DNA from 4 places in the Serratia aquatilis genome. Region 1 is predicted to be linked to each of the others. Evidence: predicted binding sites of a transcription regulator. Region 1 holds the regulator's gene; each other region holds the start of a gene.

Evidence for each region. The regulator PurR, encoded in region 1, represses purine synthesis genes. The targets are predictions, from matches to a motif close to CANGCAAACGTTTGCNTG.
Region 2: the regulator PurR is predicted to act here: its motif matches at 5,550-5,567, upstream of purM (phosphoribosylformylglycinamidine cyclo-ligase).
Region 3: the regulator PurR is predicted to act here: its motif matches at 6,514-6,531, upstream of rbsD (D-ribose pyranase).
Region 4: the regulator PurR is predicted to act here: its motif matches at 6,333-6,350, upstream of purT (formate-dependent phosphoribosylglycinamide formyltransferase).

The regions. Positions count from the first base shown of each region.
Region 1 is NZ_CP173186.1:2,731,923-2,739,794, reverse strand. It holds gene SAQUA_RS12315 (MATE family efflux transporter) at 1-1,298, opposite strand, end outside; gene SAQUA_RS12310 (riboflavin synthase subunit alpha) at 1,587-2,237, shown strand; gene cfa (cyclopropane fatty acyl phospholipid synthase) at 2,340-3,491, opposite strand; gene punC (purine nucleoside transporter PunC) at 3,844-5,019, opposite strand; gene punR (DNA-binding transcriptional activator PunR) at 5,143-6,087, shown strand; gene purR (HTH-type transcriptional repressor PurR) at 6,084-7,109, opposite strand; gene SAQUA_RS12285 (YnhF family membrane protein) at 7,431-7,520, shown strand; gene sodB (superoxide dismutase [Fe]) at 7,585-7,872, opposite strand, start outside.
Region 2 is NZ_CP173186.1:1,688,494-1,696,365, forward strand. It holds gene pstA (phosphate ABC transporter permease PstA) at 1-580, shown strand, start outside; gene pstB (phosphate ABC transporter ATP-binding protein PstB) at 609-1,421, shown strand; gene SAQUA_RS07565 (polymer-forming cytoskeletal protein) at 1,540-2,091, opposite strand; gene SAQUA_RS07570 (DUF1993 family protein) at 2,573-3,079, shown strand; gene speG (spermidine N1-acetyltransferase) at 3,122-3,676, opposite strand; gene purN (phosphoribosylglycinamide formyltransferase) at 3,791-4,429, opposite strand; gene purM (phosphoribosylformylglycinamidine cyclo-ligase) at 4,429-5,466, opposite strand; gene upp (uracil phosphoribosyltransferase) at 5,937-6,563, shown strand; gene uraA (uracil permease) at 6,699-7,872, shown strand, end outside.
Region 3 is NZ_CP173186.1:5,375,333-5,383,204, reverse strand. It holds gene asnA (aspartate--ammonia ligase) at 1-961, shown strand, start outside; gene viaA (ATPase RavA stimulator ViaA) at 969-2,432, opposite strand; gene ravA (ATPase RavA) at 2,435-3,943, opposite strand; gene kup (low affinity potassium transporter Kup) at 4,365-6,233, shown strand; gene rbsD (D-ribose pyranase) at 6,546-6,965, shown strand; gene rbsA (ribose ABC transporter ATP-binding protein RbsA) at 6,973-7,872, shown strand, end outside.
Region 4 is NZ_CP173186.1:2,237,199-2,245,070, forward strand. It holds gene SAQUA_RS09930 (EAL domain-containing protein) at 1-344, opposite strand, end outside; gene sdaA (L-serine ammonia-lyase) at 883-2,247, opposite strand; gene SAQUA_RS09940 (CoA pyrophosphatase) at 2,665-3,243, opposite strand; gene pabB (aminodeoxychorismate synthase component 1) at 3,240-4,613, opposite strand; gene SAQUA_RS09950 (YoaH family protein) at 4,815-5,060, shown strand; gene purT (formate-dependent phosphoribosylglycinamide formyltransferase) at 5,097-6,275, opposite strand; gene dbpA (ATP-dependent RNA helicase DbpA) at 6,468-7,850, shown strand.

The sequences.
Region 1 (7,872 bases):
GCGAAGGTTAAGCCGATAATGAAGCCAATCCAAAAACCGCTTGGCCCCATCGCGGGTACAATGTAGTCCGTCAGCGCCAGCAAATAACCGCTCGGCAATCCCAGGATCCAATAGGCAATAAAGGTGATGTAGAAGATCGCCCTGGTGTCCTTGTAGCCACGCAGGATACCGCTGCCAATCACCTGTACGGAATCGGATATCTGGTAGATAGCTGCCAGTAGCATCAAGTGTGAGGCCATGGCAACAACCTCGGGGTTATCGTTGTAAAGCAGGGCAATCTGTTCACGAAATGCAGCAGTGAACAATGCGGAACAACTGGCCATAGCGACGCCTACAGCAATTGCTGCATAGGCAGCGACGCGGGCACCTTCTACTGAGCCTTCCCCTAGCCGGTGTCCGACGCGAATGGTTGCTCCGACACCCAGTGAGAGCGGCAGGACAAACATCAATGCACTGAAGTTCAGTGCAATCTGGTGCCCGGCAACCGAAACAATACCCAGTGGTGAAACCAGCAAAGCGACAACGGCAAACAGGGTGACTTCAAAGAACAACGCAAGCGCCACCGGCATACCGATACCAATCAGGCGTTTTAAGGATGCCCAATCCGGGCCGCGATTTGCACCGGTTCCCAGTTTGATATCGCGTTGTGACGGCGCGCGCTTCGCGTACCAACGCATCATCAGGAACATAATCCAATAAACGCTTCCGGTGGCAACTCCACAACCGACCCCACCCAGCTCCGGCATACCCAGCTTGCCGTAGATGAAAATATAGTTGATCGGAATATTGACCAGCAGACCAATGAAACCAATTACCATACCGGGTTTGGTTTTTGACAGGCCCTCACACTGGTTACGTACAACCTGAAAGAAAAGATACCCTGGAGCCCCCCACATGATGGCATGCAGGTAGCCTACTGCTTTATCAGCCAAGGCTGGATCGATGTTATGCATCATATCGATGACAAACTTACTGTTGTAGATCAACGCAATAATTAACACCGAAACAGCAGATGCCAACCAGAAGCCCTGACGAACCTGATGCGCAATGCGGTCACGGCGGCCCGCCCCATTGAGTTGGGCAATGACAGGAGTCAGGGCCAGCAATAAACCATGGCCAAACAAAATAGCAGGTAGCCAGATTGATGTTCCAACAGCGACTGCAGCCATATCCGTAGCGCTATATGCCCCGGCCATAATGGTATCGACCACACCCATTGCTGTTTGAGATATTTGCGCGATGATTACTGGGATCGCGAGGGCCAATAAACTACGCGCCTCAATGAAGTACTTCTGCACGTATACACCTTTTATCATTTTTTATTGAGGAAGGGCTGTTGCCATCAAAAGACAACCAGAAAAAAGCGGAATTCGTCGAAAAGATTGTACCTGCTCAGGGTCGTTAAGCAAATATTGTTACTAAATAGTGGTTCTTGCCATACTTCAAGTGCCCAGTCAGAGATTAAAATACGTAGGGTACAGTAAATGCGCATGTGCACTTTTTTTGCCGTTGTGAGTTTGGTTTTCTGCCTAAACTGGGGCAAACTGCGTTCAGTGCGTTGAACATATTTTGAAGAAGAGGCCAACATGTTTACCGGTATCGTACAAGGCACCGCCCCGCTGGTTGCCATTGATGAAAAACCTAACTTTCGTACTCACGTTGTTGCAATGCCGGATGAACTGCTACCGGGCTTGGAGTTAGGGGCTTCTGTCGCCCACAATGGTTGCTGCCTTACCGTTACGGCGATAGCGGGTAACCACGTCAGTTTTGATCTGATTAAAGAAACGCTTCGGTTGACCAATCTTGGCTATCTGGTCCAAGGTGACGTGGTTAACATTGAGAGGGCGGCTAAATTCAGTGATGAAATTGGCGGGCATTTGATGTCTGGTCATATTATTTGTACAGCAGAAATCACCAAGATTTATACTTCGGAAAATAATCGTCAGATATGGTTGCGAATGCCAAGTGCGGATCTAATGAAATATGTGCTGCATAAAGGTTTCATTGGCATAGACGGTATTAGCCTGACTATTGGTGAGGTTATTAACAACCGTTTTTGTGTTCATTTGATCCCGGAAACGCTTGAGCGCACCACACTAGGTAAAAAACGCCTCGGCGATAAGGTGAATATTGAAATCGACCCACAAACACAGGCGGTAGTTGATACCGTAGAACGTGTCCTGGCCAACCGTGAAGCCGCAATTGCGGCTGCCGCTGTACCGGTAACAAAAGCTTGATTGCACATTGGTGCTGAATTCCCCCGACAGCAGTGATAAAGAAGCCGCGACGTTATCCGTAGCGGCTTATTTGGGGTAATTGGCAATAAATTAACTTAGTAATCAACGTGGAACGCGAATTCCTCCTTCAATACCTTCTGGGCTGAATACGATTTGCCATAGTTGAATATCGCGTGCACGGAATGCCCCCGCGCAGGAATTGAGATAATACCTGAACATTCGTTCGAATCGCTCGGAATAATTTGCCGCCAATTGCGGCCACCCTTGCTTGAATCTTTCATGCCAAGCCATCAAGGTGCGATCATAGTCAGATCCAAAGTTATGCCAGTCTTCCATCACAAAGCAACGCTCACTAGCCTGCGCAATATGCTTTATGGAAGGTAGGCAACCATTCGGGAAGATATATTTGTTGATCCACGGATCAACATTCATATCTGTCCGATTTGAGCCAATAGTATGCAAAAGGAAAAGGCCATCAGGTTTTAAATTACGCCTGACAACGTTGAAATAGGTTTGGTAATTTTTGGGGCCGACATGTTCGAACATACCAACTGAAACAATACGGTCAAATTGTTGATTGAGCTCGCGGTAATCCTGCAGCAGTATTTCCACATCCAATCCCGCGCAACGCGCCTGTGCCAGTTTCTGTTGCTCTGCGGAAATTGTCACGCCGACCATGGAAACACCGTAGTGCTTGGCAGCAAAGGCGGAGAGGCCCCCCCAGCCGCAGCCAATATCTAGCACTTTCATGCCCGGACGAAGATCCAGCTTTTCGCAGATCATTCGCAACTTGGCTTCCTGCGCTTCTTCCAAGGTGGTAGCATCTTTCCAATAGCCACAGGAATATTGCATATAACGATCAAGCATTAAGGTAAAAAGGTCGTTGCCAAGATCATAATGCTCCTTACCAACAATCCAGGCGCGTTTCTTGGACTGCAGATTGGTCAGGCGAGCGATAGCTATGTTAAATATATCTTTCAGGTGGTGTGGGAGTTTATTTTCAAGCCCGGCGGTAAGAACGCGCTGAAAGAAGATATCCAACCTTTCACACTCCCACCAACCATCCATATAACTTTCACCGAGCCCCAATGAGCCCTGCTGCAATACACGCTTGAAAAAATTTGGATTGTAAACCTGAATATCGAAAGGGCGTGAACCATTGATTTCAATATCGGCCATACTGAGCATTTCATGCACTATGCGGTACCACTGGTTGTCCCGAATGCTCAGATCTTCTATACACGATGAACTCATAATTTCTCCATCACCTTCTTCTGACTTATGAACCAGTAAAAAAAGCCTAGGCGATTTTTACAGGCGCATACATATACCAACGGCAAACTTCACCGTGGCGTCTGATATTCGACTTTAAACAGAGGAAATTTAAGAGACTCCCTACGCAACAGCGCGGGCAAATTATTCCTTAAAAAAGTGTGATTCCATTCGCGTACACAACAGTTACTTGTGATAAAAGCTTATAAGAAATGCTATCTTATAAGGTCTTTTCGAGTATAGGCTTGCCGAGGAACAGACTCAATAGCAAATATCGCTCGGCAAACATTTTCACTAAGTTATTATTTAAAATGATAATTATGAAAGCTTCCGCCTAACAGCCTGTTTTTTTATTCAAGCGCTCTCCGCGTTGAATTATATACCCAAAAGCGGCAAAAATTACGGTAGCAACCATCACACTTACCGTGGCCAACAGCGGTTGATCGATGAAGGCTGAAACCAACAGACTGGCAATAAAACACCCTCCCAGTTGTAACGTATTCTGCAATGCTGCCGCTTTGCCACTGCTCTCCGGGAATGGCATCAAGGCGTTTGAGACCAGAATCGGGTAACTGGCACCGTTAACTAATGCCATAAAGCAAAACGGGATCAACAGCGTGGTCAATGTCGGTTTGCTCAAGGTGGCGATCAGAAAGAGCGCAACCATGCTGAACCCATAGGCTAACAGAAGCCATGGCAGTAAGGTTTTGCCAGAAATGCGACTTAGCGCACTTCGGCAACTGTATCCTCCTAGCAAGAACGCCAAAGTTTGTGGCACATAACTCAAACCAATGTCATTTGGGCTATAACCCATATTACCGAGAATGAAGGGGGAGCCGGTCAACCAGGCAAAAAAACCGGCGGAACAGGCAGCAAAGACCATGACATTGCCACTGAATATTGGGGATTTCAAAATCTGCAAAAAACTTAGCCCTGGCTTTTTGTCGGACGAAGGCACAAGCCTAGTGTCTTTAAGTAATAAAGTTGGAATGATCAGTAATGCCGTTATGCCGAGCAGCACGGCGAAGATAGCCCTCCATCCCATATGATTGAGCAGCCATGCGCCGAGCAGCGGAGCCAAGGCAGGGGAAAGGGCAACCAGTGGCATAATGGAAGCAAAGACACGATTTGCCTTACCCTCGCGGTAGCGATCAACCACGATCGCCTGCCAGGTTACGGCCGCAGAGCAGACCCCAATGGCCTGCAGAAAACGCAGAGCCCACAGTTGTGCACCATTTTGCACCCACAGCATGCCCAGGCAGCCAACAGCGAACAGTGTCAGACCGATCAACAACACCGGTTTTCTGCCCAACCGATCGGACAGTGGTCCCCAAAGCAGTTGGGCAAAAGCAAAACCGGCAAGGAAAATACTCAAACTGGCGCTGATAGCACCGGCGGAAATTTGTAAATCCTGTTGCATGGCGCCGAAGGCTGGCAGATACATATCGGTAGCCAGATAACCCAGCATACTCAGACCAGCCAGGTAAAACATAAATCCAAAGTTTCGCATGTCTTTCTCGTTAAATTTTTGTTGTCGCAGGTTTTTTAGCGCCGGCAAGTGTACTCGGCTGGATCTCTGCTTGTGAAACGGTAATATTTGCAAGGTGCTGTTAAAAAAATTGAAGGCAAAATTATGTGGTCTGAATATTCACTCGATGTGGTAGACGCCGTTGCTCGTACCGGGAGTTTCAGTGCAGCAGCGCAAGAACTTCATCGAGTTCCTTCTGCAGTAAGCTACACGGTGCGGCAGTTGGAACAATGGCTGGCCGTGCCACTGTTTGAGCGGCGCCATCGCGATGTGGCACTGACTCCCGCCGGAGCCCTTTTTATCAAGGAAGCACGGATTGTTATCAAAAAAATGCTTGATACTCGGCGACAGTGCCAGCAAGTTGCTAATGGTTGGCGTGGGCAGTTAAGGATTGCGGTCGATCTTATTGTCAAACCACGGCGTAGTCGTCAATTAATCATCGATTTTTATCGTCATTTCCCTGATGTGGAGTTAATTGTCCAGCCAGAAGTGTTCAACGGCGTGTGGGATGCCCTGGTTGACGGGCGCGCTGAGATGGCCATTGGTGCAACAAGTGCTGTGCCGGTAGGTGGCGGTTTCGCTTTCCGCGACATGGGGTTTATGGACTGGTTGTGTGTAGTAAATGCAACCCATCCTTTGGCTCGTCTAGAAGGACGACTGAGAAACGATCAGCTACGGCCATATCCTTCACTCTTGCTAGAGGATACGTCACGAAATTTGCCGAAGCGTGTAACCTGGGCACTGGATAACCAGCGGCGTCTCACCGTGCCGGATTGGGTGTCTGCTGTGGATTGTCTGCGTAATGGGCTGTGCGTAGGAATGGCACCTGCGCATCGAGTCCTGCCATTGGTACAAAGCGGTGAACTGGTTGTTCTGCAACTGCTCGAGCCATTTCCTCCCAGTGCCTGTTGTCTCACGTGGCAGCAAAATGCGCAGTCACCCGTAATGGCTTGGCTAATAGATTATCTGGGAGACAGTGAAACACTCAATCAGGAGTGGTTGAGCGAAAAAATACCGGGTAACCCAGAGGCTCCCGGTAATAACGGTTAGCGGCGATAATCGATGAAAGGTCCATCGGCTACCGAACGGCGTTCAATAAGTTTTGGATGTACTTCAATAACCTGAGATTCTTCGCGTTTACTGATGATGCGATCCAGTAGCATAGTAAAGGCCATCTCTCCCAGACGCTCTTTAGGCTGATGGATGGTAGTTAACGCAGGGGTAAAATAGCGTGCGTTGCGGACGTTATCGTAGCCGATCACTGAGATATCTTGCGGTACGCGAAGCCCCAATTCGTCTGCAGCGCAGATAGCCCCCATTGCCATGATGTCACCACCGCAAAAGATGGCAGTAGGACGATGTTTCTGCGACAGGATTTTGTGCATCGCTTTGTAACCGGATTCAGGTTCAAAATCGCCTTGAACGATCCATTCTTCACGGATGTCGATATTGGCTTCCTGCATTGCTTTCAAGAAGCCTTGATGGCGCCCACCCCCGGTATTACGCGCGAGCTGGCCTGGAATGGCACCGATATCGCGATGACCGCGTTCAATCAGGTAACGCCCTGCCAGATAGCCTCCCTCAAACGCATTATCGATAATGGTATCGGTGAAATCACCACGAGCTGCGCCCCAGTCCATCACTACCATGGGAATATTGCGGTAATCCTCCAACATGCCTAACAGCTTTTCCGGATATTCCGAGCACATGACCAGCAGACCATCGACACGCTTTTGCGCCAACATCGCCAGATAGGCCTGTTGTTTATCAAGGTTATTATGTGAGTTGCACAAGATCAGCGTATAACCTTTACTATAACAACTGTTTTCAACAGCTTCGATCACCTCTGCAAAATAGGGCGCTTCACTTGATGTTGCAAGCAGACCGATCGATTTGGTGTGGTTGACTTTCAGGCTACGGGCAACGGCGCTGGGTGAATAGTGAAGTTCCTTAATTGCTGCCCAAACGGCCGCTTTTGTTTCTTCGGCGACGAAACGCGTTTTATTGATGACGTGCGAAACGGTGGTGGTTGAAACGCCAGCGCGTTTGGCCACATCTTTAATCGTTGCCATGTAAAAAATAACTCCTGAACCTACATGTTACGGCATGTAAGTATGATGTTAATCGTTTGCCTGCGTAGAACTTTCCCCAGATAAGCGAAAACTGAGTTTTTAGTGCTGAAGTCGTAAGCCGCTTTAACAGGAGGGGCATTTTGGTACGCAGTAGTGAATTGCGGATTTTGTCGCATAATGAAGAAAAGTGGAAGAGCTAATCGGTATTATAAGTCGGGAAATGATAACAAGATTTTAATCACGAACTGTGTGAAAATGATTTGACGCATTAATCGTGTGGCTTTTATGCTTGAGAACACTAATCTGAGAGGGAATTACGATATGGATACGAATTTAAAAATGTCATTGCTCACCACGGTCAGCGCACTGGCAGTGATTATTGTTTTTGGCTTTATCGCGGCATTGAACTGATTTATAACAACAAAATGAAAGGCGCAGCATGCTGCGCCTTATTATTTGGGTCATCCACCTGCCATTAAGACAGGTTTTGTTCCACGAATGCCCAGTTAACCAGTGCCCAGAAGTTCTCCAGGTACTTTGGCCGCGCATTGCGGTAGTCGATATAATAAGCATGTTCCCAAACATCAACGGTCAAAACAGGCTTGTCTTCACCGGTGAGTGGGGTAGCTGCGTTTGAAGTACTGACGATTGCCAGCGAGCCATCAGGTTTCTTCACCAGCCAGGTCCAGCCAGCACCGAAGTTTTTCACTGCGGCATCGGTGAATTGCTCTTTGAAGGCGGCGAAAGAACCGAAGGATTTAGT
Region 2 (7,872 bases), 1.0 Mb from region 1:
TGGGCTGGGGTTCTTCGTCTATATGGTCGGTGGCACGCTCGACCAACTGTTGTTTAGCGAATCGTTACCGAACCCGACCTTTGGTACGCCGGGCGTGCTTTGGGCTGCGCTGACTCTGGCACTGTTAACCTTGCCGGTAGTGATTGTGGCAACCGAAGAGGGGCTTTCTCGCATACCGATTTCGTTGCGACAAGGATCCTTGGCTCTGGGGGCTACTCAGGCAGAAACATTGTGGCGAATTGTCTTGCCTATGGCGGCCCCGGCGATGATGACCGGTCTGATTCTGGCAGTGGCGCGAGCTGCCGGAGAGACGGCCCCGTTAATGTTGGTTGGCGTGGTAAAATCGGTACCGGTGTTGCCGGTAGACAATATTTTCCCCTACCTGCATCTGGAGCGAAAGTTTATGCACCTGAGCTTTCAAATCTACGATATGGCGTTTCAAAGCCCTAGTGTGGAAGCTGCCCGGCCACTGGTATTTGCCACAGCATTGTTGCTGGTGTTGATTGTCGTGGGGCTGAATCTGGCGGCAATGGGCATCCGACACTCGCTGAGGGAGCGGTATAGGGTATGGTCGCAGTGATGCTATTAACACTTTTGGGAAGTTGACGATGGGCTTGATAACGCCAGGCAGTTTACCCCGGCTGGATGTTCAGCAGCTTGCTGATGAACAGACCACATTATCAGTGCGCAACCTGAATCTTTTTTATGGCAACAAACAGGTGCTGCATGATATTTCCTTACGTATTCCCAAGCATCGAGTGACCGCTTTTATCGGGCCTTCGGGCTGCGGAAAATCGACGCTATTACGCTGTTTTAACCGTATGAACGATCTGGTTGACAATTGCCGTATCGAAGGTGAGTTACAGCTTAATGGGGAAACTATTTCGGGATTGCAGGTTGATGTTGCTGCTCTGCGGAGGCGAGTGGGTATGGTATTCCAGCGGCCCAATCCATTTCCGAAATCAATTTATGAAAATGTGGTTTACGGTCTGCGGCTGCAAGGCATTGGCGACCGCCGTATTTTAGATGAAGCGGTAGAGCGCTCTTTGCGAGCTGCGGCATTGTGGCATGAAGTAAAAGACCGGCTGCGTGAGAACGCCTTTCGTCTTTCCAGCGGCCAGCAACAGCGGCTGGTGATTGCGCGCGCCATTGCCATTGAACCCGAAGTGTTACTGCTTGATGAGCCGACATCGGCGCTTGACCCAATCTCTACCTTAACCATTGAGGAATTGATTTCAGCGCTGAAACAGCGCTACAGCGTGGTGTTGGTCACGCACAACATGCAGCAGGCGGCTCGGGTTTCAGACTACACGGCATTTATCCACCAAGGGGCGCTGGTAGAGTATAACGACACCGATGGTATTTTCACGTCGCCGCGTCAACGGCGAACGGAGGATTACATTACAGGGCGCTATGGCTGATGCTGGCTGTGGTTACCCAGTTCCGTTTAGCTTTTAAGCTACTTAATGGGCTTTTGGGTCTGCGACGGCACCACGGACAGTTAAGGGACACAGCCTAGAATGATTTGGCGTATCTTGCTCAGGCCTGTTTGCTCGACAAGATATCTTGTGCTGCATGTTCGGTGGGTTCGGAGGCAGTCTTCAGTGAGGTGATTTTTGTCGCAGCAGGTTGCGACTGGGGCTGTGCTTTTTGCATTAACTGCGACTGACCAATAAAGATGCCGCCTTTCTCGATCGAAATCTCGTCGGCAAAAATATCCCCGCGCATGCTGCCTTTGGCTTGAATCGATAGCGAGTCTGCATAGCAACGGCCCTCAACTGCACCATTAATCATGATTTGTTGAGCACGGATCTCACCTTTGACATGGCCGCTGTTCTCAATGCGAACCATATGCGTACAAAGAATATTTCCTTCCACTTTCCCTTCGACAACAATGTTGCCATCACCTTCAATCACGCCGGTAAACTGGGATCCATTGGAGATAAAAGTATCTTTCTTTGCCCGAATCGGTTTGATTGCGTCGGCAACGTCAGCCGAAGTAGGAGTTTCGGCATGAACGGTGGGCTGATCATTCATGTCCTGCGGTTTTGGCTCATTAATGGTTTTCTTTTGTTTATTGAATGATAACATTTTATCCTTCCTTGTAATTTTGTAGGTAAACACCAGGGTTGCCAACAGCGTCAATAACAAGGCTGCCGGTAACACGCGGTCTAAGTTGAATTCGGTGAAGCTGATCCCTGTCAGCCAGAGTATTATCAGCAAAGCCCATAATACCCATAAACACCATAACAAGTTGTAATTACGCATATTTCCAGGCCGTTTGAATTCCATTCTGCAACGGGTAAGGGAGGCCTGCATTGTCTTTTTGCAGCTAACTTACTGCTCCTTTGGGGCGACCCATCTCGCAGAAGATGATACCCAATAATGTGCATTAATTCATTATTCCATTTTACCGATAAAAAATGACGATCACCCAAAGTGAAAAATAGCAACCACGGATGATTGGGATTCAATAGCATACGGAAAAACATTATTGAGTTACTCAACGTATTATCGCACCAGTAAGTGTAAGATTTGTGTCGGAAGCACGTTGTTAAAATCAGGAGGTTTTATGTCTTTGTCGATTTATGCTCATAGCCCTTTGCAGTTTGTTCGCGGTTTGCAGATCCTGTCTGGTTTATTGCTAAAAGGTGAACAATTCTTGTTGGAGAAGCAGTTGGCAGAAAGTGTGCTACTTGAAGCCCGCCTGGCGCCAGATATGTTCCCTCTGCTGCGGCAGGTGCAGATCGTCAGTGATACTGCCAAAGGTGCGGTTGCCAGGCTTACCGGGCAGGAAATACCACCAATGCCGGATGACGAAACCAGCTTTGCTCAACTGTATCAACGGATTGATAAAACCATTGCTTACGTTCAGCGTTTCCAGCCAACGGATTTTGCCGAAGCCGAGGGGCGGAAAATTGTGCTGACGAGCAAAATGCGTGACTTGGACTTCACTGCAGAAAGTTTTCTGCTGACCTTTGCCATTCCCAACTTTTATTTCCACCTGACTACTGCCTATAACATTCTGCGCAATCAAGGTGTTGAACTGGGTAAGATGGATTATCTGGGCGCGGTGTAATCAATGGCCATCCGGGGAGAGCGTTCTCCCCGTTTTCTGCTGTTAACCCCGAGGTTTTTCGCCTGGTTGCGGGTTTTTGAATTTCGCCAGATATTGTGGTTGGAAGATGCACATGCGCAGTACGGTGCGATACTCACCATTCACAAAGAATTCATCAATCAACTCGCCCTCAACCTCAAACCCTAACTTGCTGTAAATATGGATCGCTTTCGGATTCTCTTTGTCGACGATCAGATACAGCTTGTAGAGATTAAGCACTGAAAAGCCGTAATCCATCGCCAGTTTAGCGGCAGTGCTGGCATAGCCTTTGCCTTGATGCGCCGGATCGATAATGATTTGGAATTCGGCGCGGCGGTGGATATGGTCGATCTCCACCAGTTCAACCAGCCCGACCTTGGCACCTTCATGCTCAATGATAAAACGCCGCTCACTCTGATCGTGAATGTGTTTGTCATACAGATCGGCAAGCTCAACAAAGGCTTCATACGGCTCTTCGAACCAGTAGCGCATCACGCTGGCGTTGTTATCCATTTGGTGGACGAACGCCAAATCATCGCGCTCAAGTGGGCGAAGTTTGACGCTGGCAGTGCTGGACATGCGTGTTCCTCTATGTCGTTAAATTGTGAAAAGTATAACTTCAGAGAATGAATTACGGGGAAAAAAAACGGTGCCGCGCAGGACACCGTTTAGTATAGCTTCAGATTGTGGTCATCAGTCCGCCGCATACCCTTGTGCTGGCAGGCGTTCACCGTCCAACCAGGCGGCGTTGTCACGCATCGCCAAGCGGCCTTCAATGAACCAGTTCACCACCAGCGGGTAAATAGTGTGTTCCTGAGTTTGTACCCGCTCAATCACTTCATCTTCTTCGTCGCCTTGGAAGATAGGTACTTTAGCCTGCAAGATCACGGGGCCACCGTCGAGTTGCTCGGTGACGAAGTGCACTGAGGTGCCGTGCTCGCTATCACCATTGTCAATAGCCTGACGATGAGTATGCAATCCTGGATACTTTGGCAGCAGGGAAGGGTGAATATTCAGCATGCGTCCTTGGTAGTGCTGCACAAAGGTGTTACTGAGGATGCGCATATAACCTGCCAGCACCACCAGATCGGGCTGGTATTGGTCGATAGATTGCGCCAGCGCGTTGTCAAAAGCTTGGCGATCGACATAGGCTTTGGCATCCAGCGCATGGGCGTCAATACCAGCTTCTTTGGCGCGCTGCAGGCCGTAAGCCTGAGATTTATTGCTGAATACCGCCACAATATTGGCGGCAATCCGGCCCTGCTGGCAGGCGTCAATCAACGCCTGGAGATTACTCCCTTGGCCAGAGACCAACACCACAATCTTTTTCATCACTGAATAACCACTTGCTGCTCGTCAGAGGAAGCGATCAGTTTACCGATCTTCCAGGCTTTTTCACCAGCGGCAGTCAACAGGGCAAGGGCTTCTTCAACCGAACCTTCCGGCAGCGCAATGACCATACCGACACCACAGTTAAAGGTGCGGTACATTTCGTGGCGGCTGACGTTGCCTGCCTGTTGCAACCAACTGAAAACTTCCGGCCACTGCCAGCTTGATTCGTCGATCACGGCCTGTATCCCTTCAGGCAACACGCGTGGGATGTTTTCCCAGAAACCGCCACCGGTCAGGTGCGCGATAGCGTGAACGTCGACTTTCTCAATCAGTTCCAGTATGGATTTGACATAAATTCGGGTAGGTGCCAGCAGATGATCCGCCAACGGTTTGCCTGCGAGTTGAGTCGTGGTAGGGTCGGTATGACTCACTTCCAGAATTTTACGCACCAGCGAGTAGCCGTTGGAGTGAGGCCCCGATGCCCCCAAGGCAATCAATACATCGCCAGACTGCACCTTGCTACCATCGATGATTTCGGATTTCTCAACCACGCCTACGCAAAAACCCGCTACGTCGTAGTCTTCTCCATGGTACATCCCTGGCATTTCGGCGGTTTCGCCCCCTACCAATGCACAACCAGCCTGCTTGCATCCTTCGGCAATCCCGGTGATCACACTGGTTGCAGTCTCTACATCCAGCTTACCGGTGGCATAGTAATCTAGGAAGAACAGGGGTTCTGCACCCTGAACCACCAGGTCGTTCACACACATTGCCACCAGATCGATACCGATGGTGTCATGACGTTTCAGGTCCATAGCCAGGCGCAGCTTGGTTCCTACGCCGTCGGTGCCGGAAACCAGTACCGGTTCACGGTATTTCTGCGGTAGTGCACACAGCGCGCCAAACCCCCCCAGACCACCCATGACTTCCGGGCGGCGGGTTTGTTTTACTACACCTTTGATGCGGTCTACCAATGCGTTGCCAGCATCGATATCGACACCTGCGTCTTTATAGCTGAGAGAGGTTTTGTCGGTCACTGCGCGATCCCCACGACGGTTTGCGGTTTGAAAACGGTGCTTCCGGTATTGTGCCGGAACAAGGCGCGGCAATTCTAACAGCGCAAGCAAACGTTTGCGAGAGCCTTATCGGTATGCTCCAGTTTTTCGTCCTCTTCAGGGTTGTAACCTTCTGGGGCTGAATGCCTGCGTGGCCTGCTGCAACTTGAAATCCACCGGGTATATACTAGGCTGTGTCCCTTAACTGCACGCAAATGGCCCCAGCCCTACGGGTCGCGCCCCAAAAGCGCGTTCTCTGTGTTGTCGGGCTTGATAACGGGCTTTTGGATCTGCGACGGCACCACGGACAGTTAAGGGACACAGCCTAGGCTGACCCTTTATTATCACCATTTTGTTGATCTTGATCCGGCTAATGGTAGTGGCGTGATTACGAAAAGGCGGTATAATCCCGCGATTTTTTGGCCGTCAACCGCCTTAATAGGAGAAAAATAATGAAGATCGTTGAGGTGAAACACCCGCTGGTTAAGCACAAGCTTGGTTTGATGCGCGAGCACGATATCAGTACCAAACGCTTTCGTGAGCTGGCTTCTGAAGTGGGTAGTTTGCTGACCTATGAAGCGACAGCCGATTTGGTGACAGAAAAAGTCACCATTGAAGGTTGGTGCGGGCCGGTTGAGATTGAACAGATTAAAGGGAAAAAAATTACCGTTGTGCCAATCCTGCGTGCAGGGCTGGGTATGATGGAAGGGGTATTAGAGCACGTACCGAGCGCACGCATCAGCGTGGTTGGGGTCTATCGTGACGAAGAAACCCTGGAGCCGGTGCCATATTTCCAGAAGCTGGTGTCCAATATCTCAGAACGTATGGCGTTGGTTGTTGACCCGATGCTCGCCACTGGTGGTTCGATGATCGCGACAATCGATCTGCTGAAGAAAGCCGGTTGCACCAGCATCAAGGTATTAGTACTGGTTGCGGCCCCTGAAGGGATCGCCGCGCTGGAAAAAGCCCACCCGGATGTTGAGCTGTATACCGCTTCTATTGACCAGTGCCTAAACGAAAAAGGTTACATCGTGCCTGGCCTGGGTGACGCGGGCGATAAGATATTTGGTACTAAATAAATCTAAGCCGACCAGAGAGTCGGCTTTTTTATGTTCTTATTTTCAAGCCTCAGCACCGGGCTGGCTGTGAGCTGAAACTACGAGAACATTCATAACTACGCTTACACGACTGAAATAACTCAGAGGAAAAACCACATGACCCGTCGCGCCATTGGCGTTAGCGAACGTCCGCCGCTGCTACAGACCATACCACTCAGCTTCCAGCATCTCTTCGCCATGTTTGGGGCGACCGTGCTGGTGCCGATCCTGTTCAAGATCAACCCGGCGACGGTACTGCTATTTAACGGTATCGGTACACTGCTGTATCTGTTTATCTGTAAGGGCAAAATTCCGGCCTATCTTGGTTCCAGCTTTGCGTTTATTTCGCCAGTGCTGCTGTTATTGCCGCTGGGTTATGAGGTCGCTCTGGGCGGCTTTATCATGTGCGGCTTTCTGTTCTGTCTGGTTGCCCTGATCGTCAAGAAGGCAGGGACTGGCTGGCTGGATGTGATGTTCCCACCTGCGGCAATGGGCGCAATCGTTGCCGTCATTGGCTTGGAGCTAGCCGGTGTAGCGGCCAATATGGCGGGATTATTGCCTGCGGAAGGCACCACGGCAGATAGCACTACCATCACCATTTCACTGGTGACGCTGGGCGTAACCGTATTGGGTTCGGTGTTGTTCCGTGGTTTTCTGGCCATTATCCCGATCCTGATAGGGGTATTGGTGGGGTATGCCCTGTCGTTCATTATGGGAGTGGTGGATCTGACGCCAATCCGTGAAGCGCACTGGTTTGCCTTGCCAACCTTCTACACGCCACGTTTCGAGTGGTTTGCCATCTTTACCATCCTGCCTGCGGCACTGGTAGTCATTGCCGAGCACGTTGGTCACTTGGTGGTAACGGCAAACATCGTCAAGAAAGATCTGCTGCGCGATCCGGGCCTGCATCGTTCAATGTTCGCCAACGGCATCTCCACCGTGATTTCCGGCTTCTTCGGCTCAACGCCAAATACCACTTATGGCGAGAATATCGGCGTTATGGCAATTACCAAGGTCTACAGCACCTGGGTGATTGGCGGTGCGGCTATTCTGGCTATCCTGCTTTCCTGTGTGGGCAAACTGGCCGCGGCGATCCAGGCGGTACCCGTACCGGTTATGGGTGGTGTTTCGCTGCTGTTGTATGGTGTGATTGGTGCTTCGGGGATCCGTGTCTTGATCGAATCCAAAGTGGATTACAATAAGGCGCAAAACCTGATCCTGACTTCAGTTATCCTGATTATCGGCGTCAGCGGTGCCAAAGTGCATATTGGGGCTGCGGAATTGAAAGGTA
Region 3 (7,872 bases), 2.6 Mb from region 1:
AATTAGCTTCGTAAAATCTTTCTTTTCTCGCCAGTTGGAACAGCAGCTTGGTCTGATTGAAGTGCAGGCCCCTATTCTCAGCCGCCTGGGCGACGGCACCCAAGACAACCTTTCCGGCAGCGAGAAAGCGGTTCAGGTAAAAGTGAAAAGTTTGCCGGATGCTACATTTGAAGTAGTTCACTCCCTGGCCAAATGGAAACGTAAAACCCTTGGCAGCTATGATTTTAGCGCAGGCGAAGGCCTGTATACCCATATGAAAGCGCTGCGTCCGGATGAAGATCGCTTAACGCCGATCCACTCGGTGTATGTTGATCAATGGGACTGGGAACGAGTGATGGGAGACAGCGAGCGCAACACGGTTTATCTGCAAGATACCGTTAAGCGGATCTATGCCGCTATAAAAGAAACAGAGGCTGCGGTGAGCCGCGAATATGGTCTGGCGCCGTTTCTGCCAGAGCAGATCCACTTTGTTCATAGCGAAACCTTGTTGCAACGTTATCCTGAGTTGGACGCCAAAGGCCGTGAACGTGCTATTGCCAAAGAGTTAGGGGCAGTATTCCTGATTGGTATTGGCGGTAAGCTATCTCATGGTAAGCCACATGATGTACGTGCCCCTGATTATGACGACTGGACCTCGCCAACTGGTGAGGGGCTCTCTGGTTTGAACGGTGACATCGTGGTGTGGAACCCGGTATTACAGGACGCGTTTGAGCTTTCCTCTATGGGGATCCGTGTTGACGCGGCTGCGCTGCAAAATCAACTGACCCTGACAGACGATCTGGAGCGCTTGAAGCTGGAGTGGCATCAGTCCCTGTTGCGTGGCGAAATGCCGCAGACCATTGGTGGTGGCATCGGTCAATCACGCCTGGTAATGCTGTTGCTGCAGTTGTCGCATATCGGTCAGGTGCAGTGCGGCGTGTGGGCACCTGAATTGCGTGAGACGGTTTCTGGGTTGTTGTAAGCGTTAATCAGTGCCGCCAGCGGCGCATTAAGCGACTTTTTAGCCCGGTATCAAAGCGCCAGATATGATCAAAGATGCGCATGATGCCGGGTTTGCCATAAGCAGACATTGCTACGGCATGAAAACGTTGCTGGTGGCTTTGCTGCTGTGATTTCACTCTCTTTATCACCTCATCCGGCAACCGCTGGGCAATAAAGTCTGAAATTATCACCGCATCGGCGTCAAACCAGTCGCTTTCCGCCATTTTTGTTACGGTAGCGCTCAGGCAGGCTGCCAAATCGGTTCCCCCCCTGAAGTGCTGGCCCAAAAAGCGAATAGCCTGCTCGATCCCACTGGCCGCTGTCAGTTCATAATGAACGATCTGGTTGGCAAACAGCATTATGTAACAACGCCGATTATCCGCCAGCGCGATGCGTAATAACGCCAAACAAAAGGCTTTGGCACACTGTTCGTTAAAGCCGCCCATTGAACCAGACGTATCGACACAGACAATAAAGGGCCCGCGTGGCTGCCGATCTTGTTGTTTATGCGTAACCTGGCGCATTAAGGTTTGTTCGTGCCAGGCGTCACCTTGTAGACGATAGCTCAACAGCCTTTTTTCCAACAATCGTCGGTAAAACTCAAATTCCAGTTCCTCAATACCCAGTGCTGCCAGTTCCGGCGGCAATAGACGCAGAATGTCGTCACTCTGATGGATACCGCTGACTTCTTCCGGTTGAATGGCAGGTACCTTAACCATCACGCGGAATGGTTCAGGTTGTGCATCCTGCTGTTGTACCGCCTTGGCCTCATAGCTGCGGCCCAATTGCTCGGCTAGCTTCTGTAATTCGGGTTGCTGTTGCAGGAAGTTGCCATACTCCACCAGCCGTAGATAGTCTCCGCGTTGTAGATGGCCTTTACTCATGTCCCACAATCGGCCAGCAGCAGTATCGTTTTCTGCTAACACCGGTTCCAATGCGCCACTTATGGCCAATCGTTCCTGTAATTCAGCCATCAATTGTTCACGTTCTTGCTCCAATAATTGATGGTGGAACAGGGTGGCCTGTAACGTCAGACTGATACGCCAGCGTTGCAGAAATAGCGTCTGAAAGCTGCTATCAAGGCGATGATTAGGCAAATCGGCGGCATCGGTCATTTTCCGTGCCTGTTCGTAAAACGGTGAAATCAGTTGGCGAAGAAAGTCGAGGGTGTCGTTGAGGTTGTGAAGGAACTGAGTAGGGTTTTCCAGTTGGCACTGCTGATAACGGTAAAACTCCTGAGCCAAGGTTGGAGGAACTAAAGCCTGATGGATTCGTTCTTTTAACTGCAACCTCCAGCGTGGTAGATCCTGGTTTAACGCCCGGCGTATTGCTGGAAATTTATTAAAAAAAACCACCAACTGTGGTGCGGCCAGCATGCCGATGATCATCTCTTCAATCAGTTCGCCCTCTGTAATTGACAGCAACAGATCGAGAGTTTCAAGGCTGAGCATGTTTATTGGCCGCGCATTTGTTGGGATTGTTGCTTAATTTGCTCGGCTACCTGAAGCAGGCTGGCTTCAATCTTCGCCAGACCTGATGCCGGAGTAAATAGGCAGGGCTGATGCTGGCTGAATAGCCGCCGCTGTTCAGCCAAGCGCTGACTCAGTGCTTCCATTTCATCAAGCAATGCCTGGGGGGTTCCCCCGCTGGGCTTACCCTGAACTGTTAGTAAAGAAGGCTGGCGGCTGACATCCAGTACGTTCAGATGTAATTGCTCGTCGACTTCCAGATCAATCTGCTGGGCGAAACCAATACCATTCAACCTGGCGCGAACGTCGCCCCCTTTTTGAAGCCAGTTTTCCAGCATGCTTCTTTCTATACTCAGGTGGTTAACCTGGATATCGTGCAGTTGCAGCGGTTTCTTCAGCAACAGAGTCAACGTACTGCCGCTAAGCGGTTCTTCCAGTACATATTGCGGTTTGCGGCTGAACATTCCGCCTTTTTTAATCAGGCTGATAGCCTGGCTATCGTTTTGCTGCTGCTGATGCTGCATCCAGCGGTTATGGATCTGTTGCAACTGGAGCAGTAACGTTTGTTGCTGGTAGGCCTGCTCGGTCAGTAACTGGTCAATTTGCTGTTGCAAGAGTTTCAGGGAAGTCAGGTCGTGCCACAGGCAATCTTTCAACAACATTAAGTCCAGAGGCGCAATGGCTTCACGGCCACTGAAAAATGCGCAGGCCTGCAGTAAACGTAGTGATTTTTTCCAACGACGATCGGAAACGTAAGGTGCCTGTTCCAAGGCATCCAATCTTTGCCGCAGCATGAAGAACAGTTCAAAACAGTTTTCCGGCAGTTTGATTTTATCTATTAGCGGTTGCCATTGGTGGAACTCTTCATCACTGATACTCAGTGCCTCTGGAACCGGGTTTTCGCCTTCGTTCTGACGGCTGACCAGCAGAGAACGGAAATTCTGTTTATCCTGTACTTTGTCGAGCCATAAACGAATCAGCATGCGATCGTACAGTGCTTCAAGACTGTTGTCGGCTTCGGGGAGTTCATTAGAAGCCGTCACCAACAGCCTTAGCGGAATTTTCCCCTCACTATTACCGTTGCGGAAGCGGCGTTCATTAATCGCTGTCAGCAATGTATTGAGGATTGCCGGTCCGGCTTTCCAGATTTCATCAAGAAAGACGATCTCTGCTTCGGGCAGATAACCCGCAGTGAGGCGTTGATAACGTCCTTCGTCTTTCAGAGCCTGAATAGACAGTGGGCCGAATACTTCTTCCGGGGTGGAAAAGCGCGTCATGAGATATTCGAATGAACGGGCACTGCGAAAAGCAAACTTTAATCGGCGTGCAATCAGGCTTTTGGCAATTCCCGGTGGGCCGAGCAGGAATACGCTCTCGCCACATAATGCCGCTAGCAAGCACAGCCTTATCGCTTCCTGCCGTTCATAAAGGCCGCTCTCCAGCGCACTGCTGAGGCGGGAAATCCGTTCTGCCAGAAGTGATGATGACGCCATAAAATTGTTCACGTTGTCTGCGGGTTGGAGCCTGTTGTACAGGCTGAAAGCCAATCTTGATGGAGTATTCGATGATAAACCACATATTGTTTTAGCAGTATAGTTTATTGATTCGTATAAATTTCTATTTTAAAAAAAATGGCTGGTTCACATTTTGTTTAGTTTTCGGGGCAGATATAAGAGTAGTTAAGGTCTTTAAATGGTGCATACTGTGCGCCTTTTACCTCCCTTGTCTTTCAAGCTACAGTGTTGTTGTAGGCTTTCCTTCAGTCACTAATCCTCACTGGGATGGGCGATCTGGTTGGCTGCGTATCACTTGAAATTCATAGGGCTAACCGGGCGTAACGGATCTTAAAGCCCCCTATCTTTAGCCTGATGCGGATGTATAGGCCGATGGATGAGCTAGCAAAAGAAACGAATTATGAGCGTAGAACATAAGCAGTCATTATCAGCGGTAACCTTGGCGGCGATTGGGGTCGTCTACGGTGATATTGGTACCAGCCCTCTCTACACCTTTAGAGAGTGTTTTTCCGGCCACTACGGTTTTGATGTCCGCCCCGATGTGGTGTTTGGTTTCCTTTCCCTGATCTTCTGGATGCTGGTTGTCATCGTTTCCCTTAAGTATCTCACCTACGTCATGCGTGCAGATAATGCCGGTGAAGGCGGGATCCTCACGTTAATGTCATTGGCTGGGCGGAATACCTCAGCCCGCACCACATCATTATTGGTGATCCTTGGCCTGATTGGCGGCAGCTTCTTTTATGGTGAGGTTGTCATTACGCCAGCGATATCGGTTATGTCGGCAATAGAGGGGTTGGAGATAGCTGCACCTTCATTGGATCCTTATATCGTCCCCTTGTCTATTCTGGTATTGACCTTATTGTTTGTGATCCAAAAGCACGGTACCGGCAGCGTAGGTAAGTTATTTGCGCCAGTGATGCTGTTGTGGTTTATCGTACTGGCAGTGCTTGGTGCACGCAGTATTATTGCCAACCCTGAAGTGTTGCAGGCACTGAACCCGAAATGGGCGCTCAATTTCTTTGTTGAATATAAGAAGGTATCGTTCTTCGCGCTTGGTGCAGTGGTGCTTTCAATTACTGGCGTGGAAGCGCTTTATGCGGATATGGGCCACTTTGGCAAATTCCCTATTCGTTTGGCCTGGTTCACCGTGGTACTGCCCTCACTGGTGATCAACTATTTTGGTCAAGGTGCACTGCTGCTGAAAAATCCGGAAGCGATCAAAAACCCCTTCTTCTTGCTGGCTCCTGACTGGGCACTGATCCCGCTATTGATTTTGGCTACGCTGGCGACGGTTATTGCCTCTCAGGCCGTGATTTCCGGGGTGTTTTCATTGACTCGCCAGGCTGTACGGCTGGGGTATCTGTCACCGATGCGCATTATCCATACTTCGGAAATGGAATCAGGCCAGATCTATATTCCGGTAATCAACTGGACGCTGTATATCGCGGTAGTACTGGTGATCGTGGGCTTTGAACATTCCAGCAACCTGGCGGCTGCATACGGCATTGCGGTGACCGGTACCATGGTGTTAACCAGCGTTCTTATTACCTCGGTGGCGATCAAAAACTGGCATTGGAATCGTTTTCTAGTGGTCGGTATCCTGGTAATTCTGTTGATTATTGATTTGCCAATGTTCGCGGCTAATGCCTTGAAACTTTTCTCTGGCGGTTGGCTACCACTGACATTGGCATTGGTCATGTTGCTTATCATGACGACCTGGAAGAGCGAACGTTTTCGTCTGTTGCGGCGTATGCATGAGCATGGGAATTCACTCGAAGCTCTGATTATATCACTGGAAAAATCCCCGCCGGTTCGCGTGCCTGGTACCGCAGTGTTTATGTCCCGCGCGGTTAATGTAATCCCGTTTGCACTGTTGCATAACCTCAAACACAACAAAGTGCTGCATGAGCGTGTGGTATTGCTCACCTTGCGTACCGAAGATGCGCCATATGTACATAATGTGCGGCGGGTTACCATTGAGCAGTTGTCACCCAGTTTTTGGCGTGTGGTAGCCAGTTATGGTTGGCGTGAAACACCAAACGTCGAGGAGGTTTTTCACCGTTGTGGGCTGGAAGGCTTGTCATTCAGGATGATGGAAACTTCGTTCTTCATGTCACATGAGTCACTGTTCCTCAATCAAAGGCCATGGTACCTGTATCTGCGCGGTAAGCTGTTTATTGCGCTTAGCCGCAATGCGTTGCGGGCAGCCGATCAGTTTGAGATACCACCCAACAGGGTGATCGAACTGGGAACTCAGGTCGAAATATAAATAATGGGCTCAGCATTTGCTGGGCCTGAGGTTGATGACAAAGTCGCCTTCTGACCCAAGATACCCGGGCCTAGCGCACCGAGGGGCGCTCCGACGGCTTACGCCGTTACGACCCCATCGGCACGCTCTCCCTAATAACGGGGTTTGTCAGCAGTCTGGGGCCCAGCATTTGCTGGGCCTTTTACTTCGTCATTCGTTCGCCATCGAAACGTTTCGATAGCGATCACATTTCCTTAACTCCGCAGTTGCCTTCTCATGAGGTTTTTCTACACTCTATTATGAGCGAAACGTTTCGCTGTTGGAGCAAAAGTCATGAAAAAAGGCGTACTACTGAATTCTGATATTTCTGCGGTTATTTCCCGCCTCGGTCATACCGATCAGCTCACGATTTGCGATGCTGGGTTGCCAATTCCAGCCGCCACGCCGCGCATCGATCTGGCGTTGACCCAAGGAGTACCGACATTCTTGCAGGTCGTAGAGGTGGTGACGCGGGAAATGCAGGTAGAAAGTGCCTTGCTGGCGGAAGAGATTGTTAAGCAAAATCCATCACTCCATGAAGCGTTGCTGGCTCAACTGCGTCAACTTGGCCTACTCCAGGGAAATACCATCAGTATTAGCTATATCAGCCACAGTGCTTTTAAGGCAAAAACCGAGCACAGCCGTGCTGTGATCCGCAGTGGAGAATGTTCGCCTTACGCGAATGTGATCCTCTGCTCCGGCGTAACTTTCTGAGATATCTATGCAACCTCTACTGCAACTGAAAGGGATCGATAAAGCCTTTCCCGGCGTGAAGGCGCTTTCTGGTGCCGCGCTCAGCGTTTATCCCGGCAAAGTGATGGCGCTGGTGGGGGAAAATGGTGCCGGTAAATCCACCATGATGAAAGTGTTGACCGGTATTTACAGCAAAGACGCTGGTAGCCAGTACTTTCTCGGTAAAGAGGTGATCTTCAAAGGACCGAAGGAGTCGCAAGAGGCGGGAGTCGGCATCATTCATCAGGAACTGAACCTGATCCCTCAGCTGACAATTGCCGAGAATATCTTTCTTGGCCGTGAATTCGTCAACCGCTTTGGGCGTATTGATTGGAAACGTATGTTTGCCGAGGCGGATAAACTGCTGGCGCGGCTGAACTTGCGTTATAGCAGCCATCGGCTGGTGGGGGAGTTGTCGATTGGCGATCAGCAAATGGTGGAAATCGCCAAGGTGCTGAGCTTTGAATCCAAAGTGATCATTATGGATGAGCCTACCGATGCCCTGACCGATACTGAAACAGCTTCACTGTTTAAAGTGATCAATGAGCTGAAAGCTGAAGGGCGAGGCATTGTCTATATTTCACATCGCCTGAAAGAGATCTTTGAAATCTGCGACGATGTGACCATTTTCCGGGATGGGCAGTTTATCGCCGAGCGCCCTGTTGCTGAGTTGCAGGAAGATACGTTGATTGAAATGATGGTAGGCCGCAAGCTGGAAGAACAGTATCCACGCCTTAACCAGCCACGCGGTGAAAAACGCCTGCAAGTCAGCCATGTTTCCGGCCCTGGTGTGCAGGATGTCAGTTTTACTTTATATCGCGGCGAAATTTTAGGTGTAGCGGGCCTGATGGGGGCCGGGCGTACTGAATTAATGAAGATTTTGTACGGT
Region 4 (7,872 bases), 490 kb from region 1:
TGGCCAAACAGACTGGAACAATAGATTGTCCCATTTTTCACCAGCAGAATAGCGCGCAAAGCCTGATTTTGTGCGGCACGATAACGCAGCGTGGGCATTACGGATTCGCAAGGTTGCCCGACCAGCGGCAAAGTGTCAGCGGTTTGTTGCTCCGCAGGTAAAAGTAGCTCATTAAGCTTGTTAGTGATGCGAGCCGCCAAGACTCGCTGGTTCTGCTCAGTTTTGCTGACCTCCTGATAATAACGGGTATACAGTGAAGTCAATAAAATAGCTATCCCAACTGCACCGGCAATAAGCCAACGGTAAAAACGATAATTCGAAGCGGCAAGTTGGGTCATCACCATCAAATAAGTCCTTGTTCAGCCAAATAGCCAAAATCGAGTTTCAGGCTATACTCGTCATACTTCAAGTTGCATGTGCGTTGGCTTTCCTCACTTACCCCAGTTACTTACTTGAGCAAGCTCCTGGGGGTTCGTTGCGTTGCCGCCTTCCTGCAACTCGAATTATTTAGAGTATAAAATCCTGCTATACGATTGCAGTCTAATTCTAGACTATCCATTCAGAAAATTACCGTAATTCAATAAACTATTTCAATCGGCCTATTTCAGGAAGAAAATCGTTGACTGACTGAACAAAAAACAGACACCTATAAGGCCATTCTGCAAACGCTGGATCACAAAAAGAAAGCCCTGCCAGGAAGGCAGGGCTGAGGTTGATGACAAAGTCGCCTTCTGACCCGAGATACCCGGGCCTAGCGCACCGAGGGGCGCTCCGACGGCTTACGCCGTTACGACCCCATCGGCACGCTCTCCCTAATAACGGGGTTTGTCAGCAGTCTGAGCCCTGCCAGGAAGGCCGGGCTTCGTCAGGGTTATACGCTGATCAGTCACATTGGACTTTAATCGCCAGACCACCGCGTGATGTTTCACGGTATTTAGCGTTCATATCTTTGCCGGTTTCGTACATGGTTTCGATCACTTTATCCAAAGACACACGTGGTTCACTGGTACGTCGCAATGCCATACGCGCTGAATTGATCGCTTTCACGGATGCGATTGCATTGCGTTCGATACAGGGAACTTGCACCTGGCCAGCTACCGGGTCGCAGGTCAGGCCCAGATTATGTTCCATACCGATCTCAGCGGCTATGCAAACCTGCTCAGGACTACCGCCTAACAGTTCTGCCAGACCCGCTGCGGCCATCGAGCAAGCAACGCCCACTTCGCCCTGGCAGCCAACTTCAGCGCCAGAGATAGAGGCATTCATCTTATATAATGCCCCGATAGCACCGCATGCCATAAAGTAGCGAATGTAAATGTCTGGGCTGACGGATTCGATAAAGTGATCGTAATACGCCAATACAGCAGGAACGATCCCGCAGGCACCGTTTGTTGGTGCGGTAACCACGCGGCCACCCGCGGCGTTTTCTTCATTTACTGCGAGTGCGAACATATTGACCCAGTCGATCACATTCATTGGGTCATTAGACAATTTATCAGAGGAGACCAACAGGCGACGCAATGCCGAAGCGCGGCGCGGTACTCGCAGTGGCCCCGGCAGGACGCCTTCGGTATTCAGGCCACGATCGATACAGGCACGCATGGTTTGCCAAATGTCACTGAAATAAGTTTCGATTTCCTGCTTGCTGTGCAGTGCCAGTTCGTTTTGCATCACCATCCCGGACAAGGAAAGACCGGTAGTACGGCAGTTTGCCAACATCTCGCTCGCAGAATGGAAGGGATAGGGGACAATGACCTCACTACTATCTGCTTTGCCGAAGTGTTCCTCATCAACGATAAATCCGCCACCTATTGAGTAATAGGTCTTAGTGTAAATTTGCTTATCCCCGGCAAAAGCGTGGATTTGCATGCCGTTTTCGTGCAGTGGCAGATTGTCGCTACGGAAAACCATGCCGCCGTCGCGAGGGAAGTCGACTTCATGTCGCCCACTGGCCAGCATTAGGCGCTGGCGTTGCTCAACATCGCGAATGAACGCAGGAATACCGTCGATATCGACAGTATCCGGCATGTTGCCAGCCAAGCCGAGAATGATGGCAATGTCAGTGTGGTGGCCTTTACCGGTCAATGAAAGTGAGCCATATACGTCAACGGCAACACGCGTGACAGAAGACAGTAGGCCTTCATGTACCAGATCGTCGACAAACTGTTTACCGGCTTTCATTGGTCCTACCGTATGAGAACTCGATGGGCCGATGCCGATCTTAAACATGTCGAAAATGCTAATCACGCTAAACTCCTTAAAAGAGACATATTGTTATGACTGCGCGTTGAAGATGCGCAGGGTACTGCAATGGCGTAAAAGAGCCCTGTGGCTTTTTTCGCATGAAAAAATTCGTGGTACAACTTATGCTCTGGATAGTGCCAAAAAGAGGCAATCCAAGGTGCTTTAAATCGACCCAGTTCCTATGGTGGCAATCTGTCACCATACCGGTAAGCAGCGCTGGATTTAACCCTATAGCGTTAGCGGTTTATTCCGGGTCAAGGTATTTTACAGGTATTTAGTAATGTTGAAGAGAGAGATTTCAGTTTTTTAAAAGACTGATTGCAAGAAAGGTAGGTGAAAAAGCATTTCTGTTAAGTGATAACGATCGCTTAACACATAAATAGGCCATTGCTCCGGGGAGTAATGTGATGAATGTCACAATTAAATACTCACCTGTTGTGCGAGCCGCCGGATAATTGCTGCGGTAAGCCCCCAAACAAACTGGCTCTGATACCAGGAAAGATAAAGTCGATGCGTGTGACCACTGCGGTGTATATCCAATGGGTAATAACGTGAGAGCGAAAGCGCTTCATACAGCGGCATTTCAAATACTTCAGCAACTTCATCTTCATTGGCGTGAAATTCGATATCTGCCGGGATCAAACCCACGACAGGCGTGACCTTGAAACCGGTATTACTGTCTAGTGGTGCCAGTTGACCGAGTATTTTTACCGCATGCGCAGGAATGGCTACCTCCTCCTGCGCTTCCCGTAGGGCCGTCGCGATTGGCGAAAGGTCGTCATGATCGGTTTTTCCTCCAGGGAAGGCGACCTGCCCTGCATGCTTACGCAATGAATCGGCCCGACGAGTAAGCAGCAAGGTAGGTTCCGGCCTGCAGATAATCGGGATCAGTACCGCCGCCGGGCGGACGTTATAAGAGAGCTGCGCAGCCTGTGGCAACTGTAACTGAAAACGGCTGATAAAATCAGCCAGCGAAGGTGGGTAAGACTGATGGCTCACGAAACGGTAAACTCCCCCAATTGCGGCAAGATACGGCCCAACTTATCAAATGTTTCCTGATATTCGGCCTGTTCCTGACTGTCGGCTACGATCCCGCCGCCAGCTGAACAGAAAATGTGTCCATCTTCGGTGGTTAGGGTTCGTATGGTGATATTGGTATCCATGGTACCGCAGAAACTGATATAGCCAATGCTGCCGCAATAGGCGTTGCGTCGTTGCGGTTCAAGCTCCTCAATAATCTCCATGGCACGTACTTTGGGTGCCCCTGTGATTGAACCCCCTGGGAAGCAGGCGCGCAAAAGTTCAGTAGCGGGTGTAGCACTGGGAAGCGTCGCCGTAATGGTACTTACCAGGTGATGCACTGCCGGAAATGGTTCGACCTTAAACAGGTCGGGAACACGCACGCTGCCAGGTTGCGCGACTCGGCCTATATCATTACGCAACAAATCAACGATCATTAGGTTCTCGGCCCGATCTTTCGCCGAGTTGGCAAGTTTCTCTGCCTGCTCAGCATCCAGGTTGGCATCGGCAAGGCGCGGCAGAGTGCCTTTTATCGGCCGGGTTTGGATCTGCTGGTTTTCCAACCACAGGAACCGTTCCGGCGATACGCTCAGCACACAGTTTTGTGCAAAGCGCAGGAAAGCCGAGAACGGTGCGCGGTTGCTGGCACTGAGTTGAAGGAATGCCTGCCACTCGTTCCCTTGATATGGGGCGGAAAAGCGTTGGGCCAAATTGATCTGATAGCAGTCGCCGCTGAGAAGATATTCCTGGATACGGCGGAATTTCTCACCATATTGCTGGCGCGTCATGTTCGCCTGCCAGTTGCCGGTCAAGCTAAAGGCTTTAACCTGCTGGGCTTGTTGCTGGTTAAGCCACTGCCAACGCTGTTCAACATCGTCATAACTGAGCAGTGTCAGCGTTTCTCGCTGATGATCGGCGATCAATGCCCAATCGTAAATCCCCACGGCCATATCCGGCAGCTTGATATCTGCCTGAGCGCGTTGCGGGAGTTTTTCTACTCGTCTGCCCAAGTCATAACCGAATAGCCCGAGCGCTCCACCCTGGAAAGGCAGATCGCTATTCGATAATGGGGATAAGTTCATGGCATCGAGTTGTTGTTGCAACAATAGGAAAGGATCATCCTGTGAACAATGCCGGAGATCATTGCGCTGAATTTCGGTATCGGAACAGCAAGTTGTCAGCGTGATGCGTGGTTCTGCCACTAGGATATCGAAGCGGCTATGGGAATGCTCGGCAAATCCTGAATGCAGCAACATAGCCCAAGGGCTTTGCGCCAACGGGGCAAACAGCTCCAACACAGCAGTACGAGTATAAGGTAAAGATTTAATATTTGGCGTGGAGGCACTCATGATTATCAAAAAACCTGACTGAAACAGCGATGTTGGGCGGCTATTCTGCCATATTACGTGCGCAGACGCAGCCCGCAGAGAAAGAAGCAAGTTCAATACGGCACGAAAATATTGACGAGTTGCAGGTGGTAAGACAACAGACGTTGGGGTCCACGGGTTTAGAGCGTATAATCCGCGTCCACCTTTACTGGGGAGAAACACATGCTTGCAGGTATGCCGTCACTGAGCCACGAAGAACAGCAGGAAGCTGCTGAACGTATTCATCATCTTATGGAACAGGGGATGAGCAGTGGTGAAGCCATCGCGCTCGTCGCGCAGGAAATTCGTGAGAAACATCAAGGCGATCAAGTGACTGCCTTGTTCGATGATGAAGAGGATGAACAGGAAGATCAGGAAGAACCAACAGAGTACCTGGACGAAGATTCGGAAGACGACGAAAATTATTGATGTTGTCGAGGGACGGCATGCCGTCCCTCGAGAATGTTATCCCTGCACTTTGACGGCAGCGGCGGCCTGCTTTGCTAACGTGACCGCTTGTTCTACATCTGTTGCGGTAGCCAGTGCAACGCCTAGGCGGCGTTTGCCACTGATGTCTGGTTTGCCGAATAAGCGTACCTGATTGTAACCTTGCAGAGCGGCGTCTAGTGCGCTGAAACGCACGTTATTGCTGGTGAGTTCTGGCAGGATCACCGCAGAAGCGGAAGGCCCAAATTGGCGGATAGCGTTGATTGGTAACCCGAGGAAAGCGCGAACATGCAGTGCGAACTCCGACAAATCCTGTGAAATCAGCGTGACCATCCCGGTATCGTGCGGGCGTGGAGAAACTTCACTGAAAATCACCTCATCGCCGCAGACAAACAGCTCTACACCGAACAAACCCAACCCGCCTAAGGCATTGACGACTTTTTCTGCGATTTCCTGTGCGCGGCCAAGCGCTAATTCAGACATCTGTTGCGGCTGCCAGGATTCGCGGTAGTCACCGTCTTCCTGACGATGGCCGATGGGGGCGCAGAAATGGATGCCATCAACGGCTTTGATCGTCAGCAGAGTGATCTCGAAATCAAATTTCACCAATCCTTCAACAATCACTCGCCCCCCCCCGGCGCGACCACCCTGCTGCGCGTAATGCCAAGAGGAACTCAACTGATGTTCTTCACGGATCAGGCTTTGCCCCTTGCCTGACGAACTCATGACAGGTTTGACGATACACGGATAACCAATTTCTGCCGCAGCTTGTCGGAAGTTCTCTTCGTTATCGGCAAAACGATAGCTTGAAGTAGGCAGCCCCAGGGTTTCGGCAGCCAGACGACGAATACCTTCACGATTCATAGTAAGACGCGTAGCCTCGGCGCATGGCACGACACGGTGACCTTGCTTTTCCAGCTCAACCAGCATGTTGGTTGCGATGGCTTCAATTTCTGGCACGATGTAGTCGGGACGTTCCTGTTCGATCAGGGCCTTCAGGGCATCGCCATCCAGCATATTGATAACATGGCAGCGGTGTGCAACATGCATGGCAGGGGCGTCGGCATAACGATCCACGGCAATTACTTCCAATCCTAAACGCTGGCATTCGATAGCAACTTCTTTACCCAGTTCACCTGAACCGAGCAGCATGACACGCGTGGCGGAAGGGCGCAGGGCGGTTCCAATCGTTAACATAGTTTCGTACCTGATTCTGAAAGAGTTAATTCGGTCTGACAACGAGTGCGCAGTATATGCGAAAACGATTGCGTGTGCAGCTGGCAGTACTTAAATCGAGGTGTGAACAGAAATCTGTTATCATCGGCGCCAGATCCGGCGCCTGCCCAATGGCCGCGCCACCTTTCCACTTGCCATATAAGAGTCATTGCCGTGAGCACAGTTTCCTTTTCTTCCCTGCCACTGCCAGCCGAACAGTTGGCCAACCTCAACGAACTGGGGTACGCCGAAATGACGCCGGTACAGGCCGCCGCGCTGCCCGCCATACTGAAAGGGCAAGACGTGCGTGCCAAAGCGAAAACCGGCAGCGGTAAGACAGCGGCGTTTGGCATTGGCCTGCTGGATAAAATCAATGTTACCCAAGTGGCCACACAGGCGCTGATCCTGTGCCCGACGCGTGAACTGGCCGACCAGGTAAGCAAAGAGTTGCGCCGCCTTGCCCGCTTTACGCAGAACATCAAGATATTGACCCTTTGTGGTGGCCAGCCGGTTGGGCCACAGCTCGACTCCCTGGTGCATGCTCCCCATATCGTTGTGGGGACGCCAGGCCGCGTGCAGGAGCATTTGCGCAAGAAAACCCTGGTACTGGATGAACTGAATGTGCTGGTGCTTGATGAGGCCGACCGCATGCTGGATATGGGCTTCGCGGACGACATCGATGACGTGATCAGCTATACGCCACCCACGCGCCAGACTTTGCTGTTTTCTGCCACTTATCCGGCTGGGATCGAACGCATCAGTGCCCGGGTGCAGCGTGAACCGCTGAATGTAGAAGTCGAGGAGGGGGATGATCAAACCAATATCGAGCAGCGTTTCTATGAAACCACGCGCGATCAACGTCCTGCACTTCTGGTTGCGGCACTGCGTCACTATCAGCCTTCCTCCTGCGTGGTATTTTGTAACACCAAGCGTGACTGTCAGAGCGTGTTTGAAGCGCTCGAAAGTCGTGACATCAGCGTGTTGGCGCTTCACGGCGATCTGGAACAGCGTGATAGGGACCAGGTATTGGTGCGTTTTGCCAATCGGAGTTGCCGTGTACTGGTGGCGACCGATGTTGCTGCTCGTGGGCTTGACATCAAAGAGTTGGCGTTAGTGGTCAACTACGAACTGTCGTTTGATCCGGAAGTGCATGTTCACCGCATTGGTCGCACGGGGCGTGCTGGTTTGAATGGGCTGGCCATCAGCCTGTGTACGCCACAGGAAATGGTACGTGTTCATGCCCTTGAGGACTATTTGCAGATGACCGCGAAGTGGGTACCGGTGTCTGAATTGAGCGGTGCACCAAACACCCCCCTTGAAGCGGAAATGGTCACGCTGTGCATTGACGGTGGCCGGAAGGCAAAAATTCGCCCAGGCGATATTCTTGGTGCATTGACCGGAGATGCTGGGCTGACTGCGGCAGAAGTGGGGAAGATCGACATGTTCCCGGTACACGCTTATGTGGCCATCCGCAAAGCCAGTGCGCGCAAGGCATTGCAACAGCTTCAGCAGGGAAAGATAAAAGGTAAGAGCTGCAAGGTAAGGTTATTGAAATAATAAGTTATGGATTGCTTGCAGC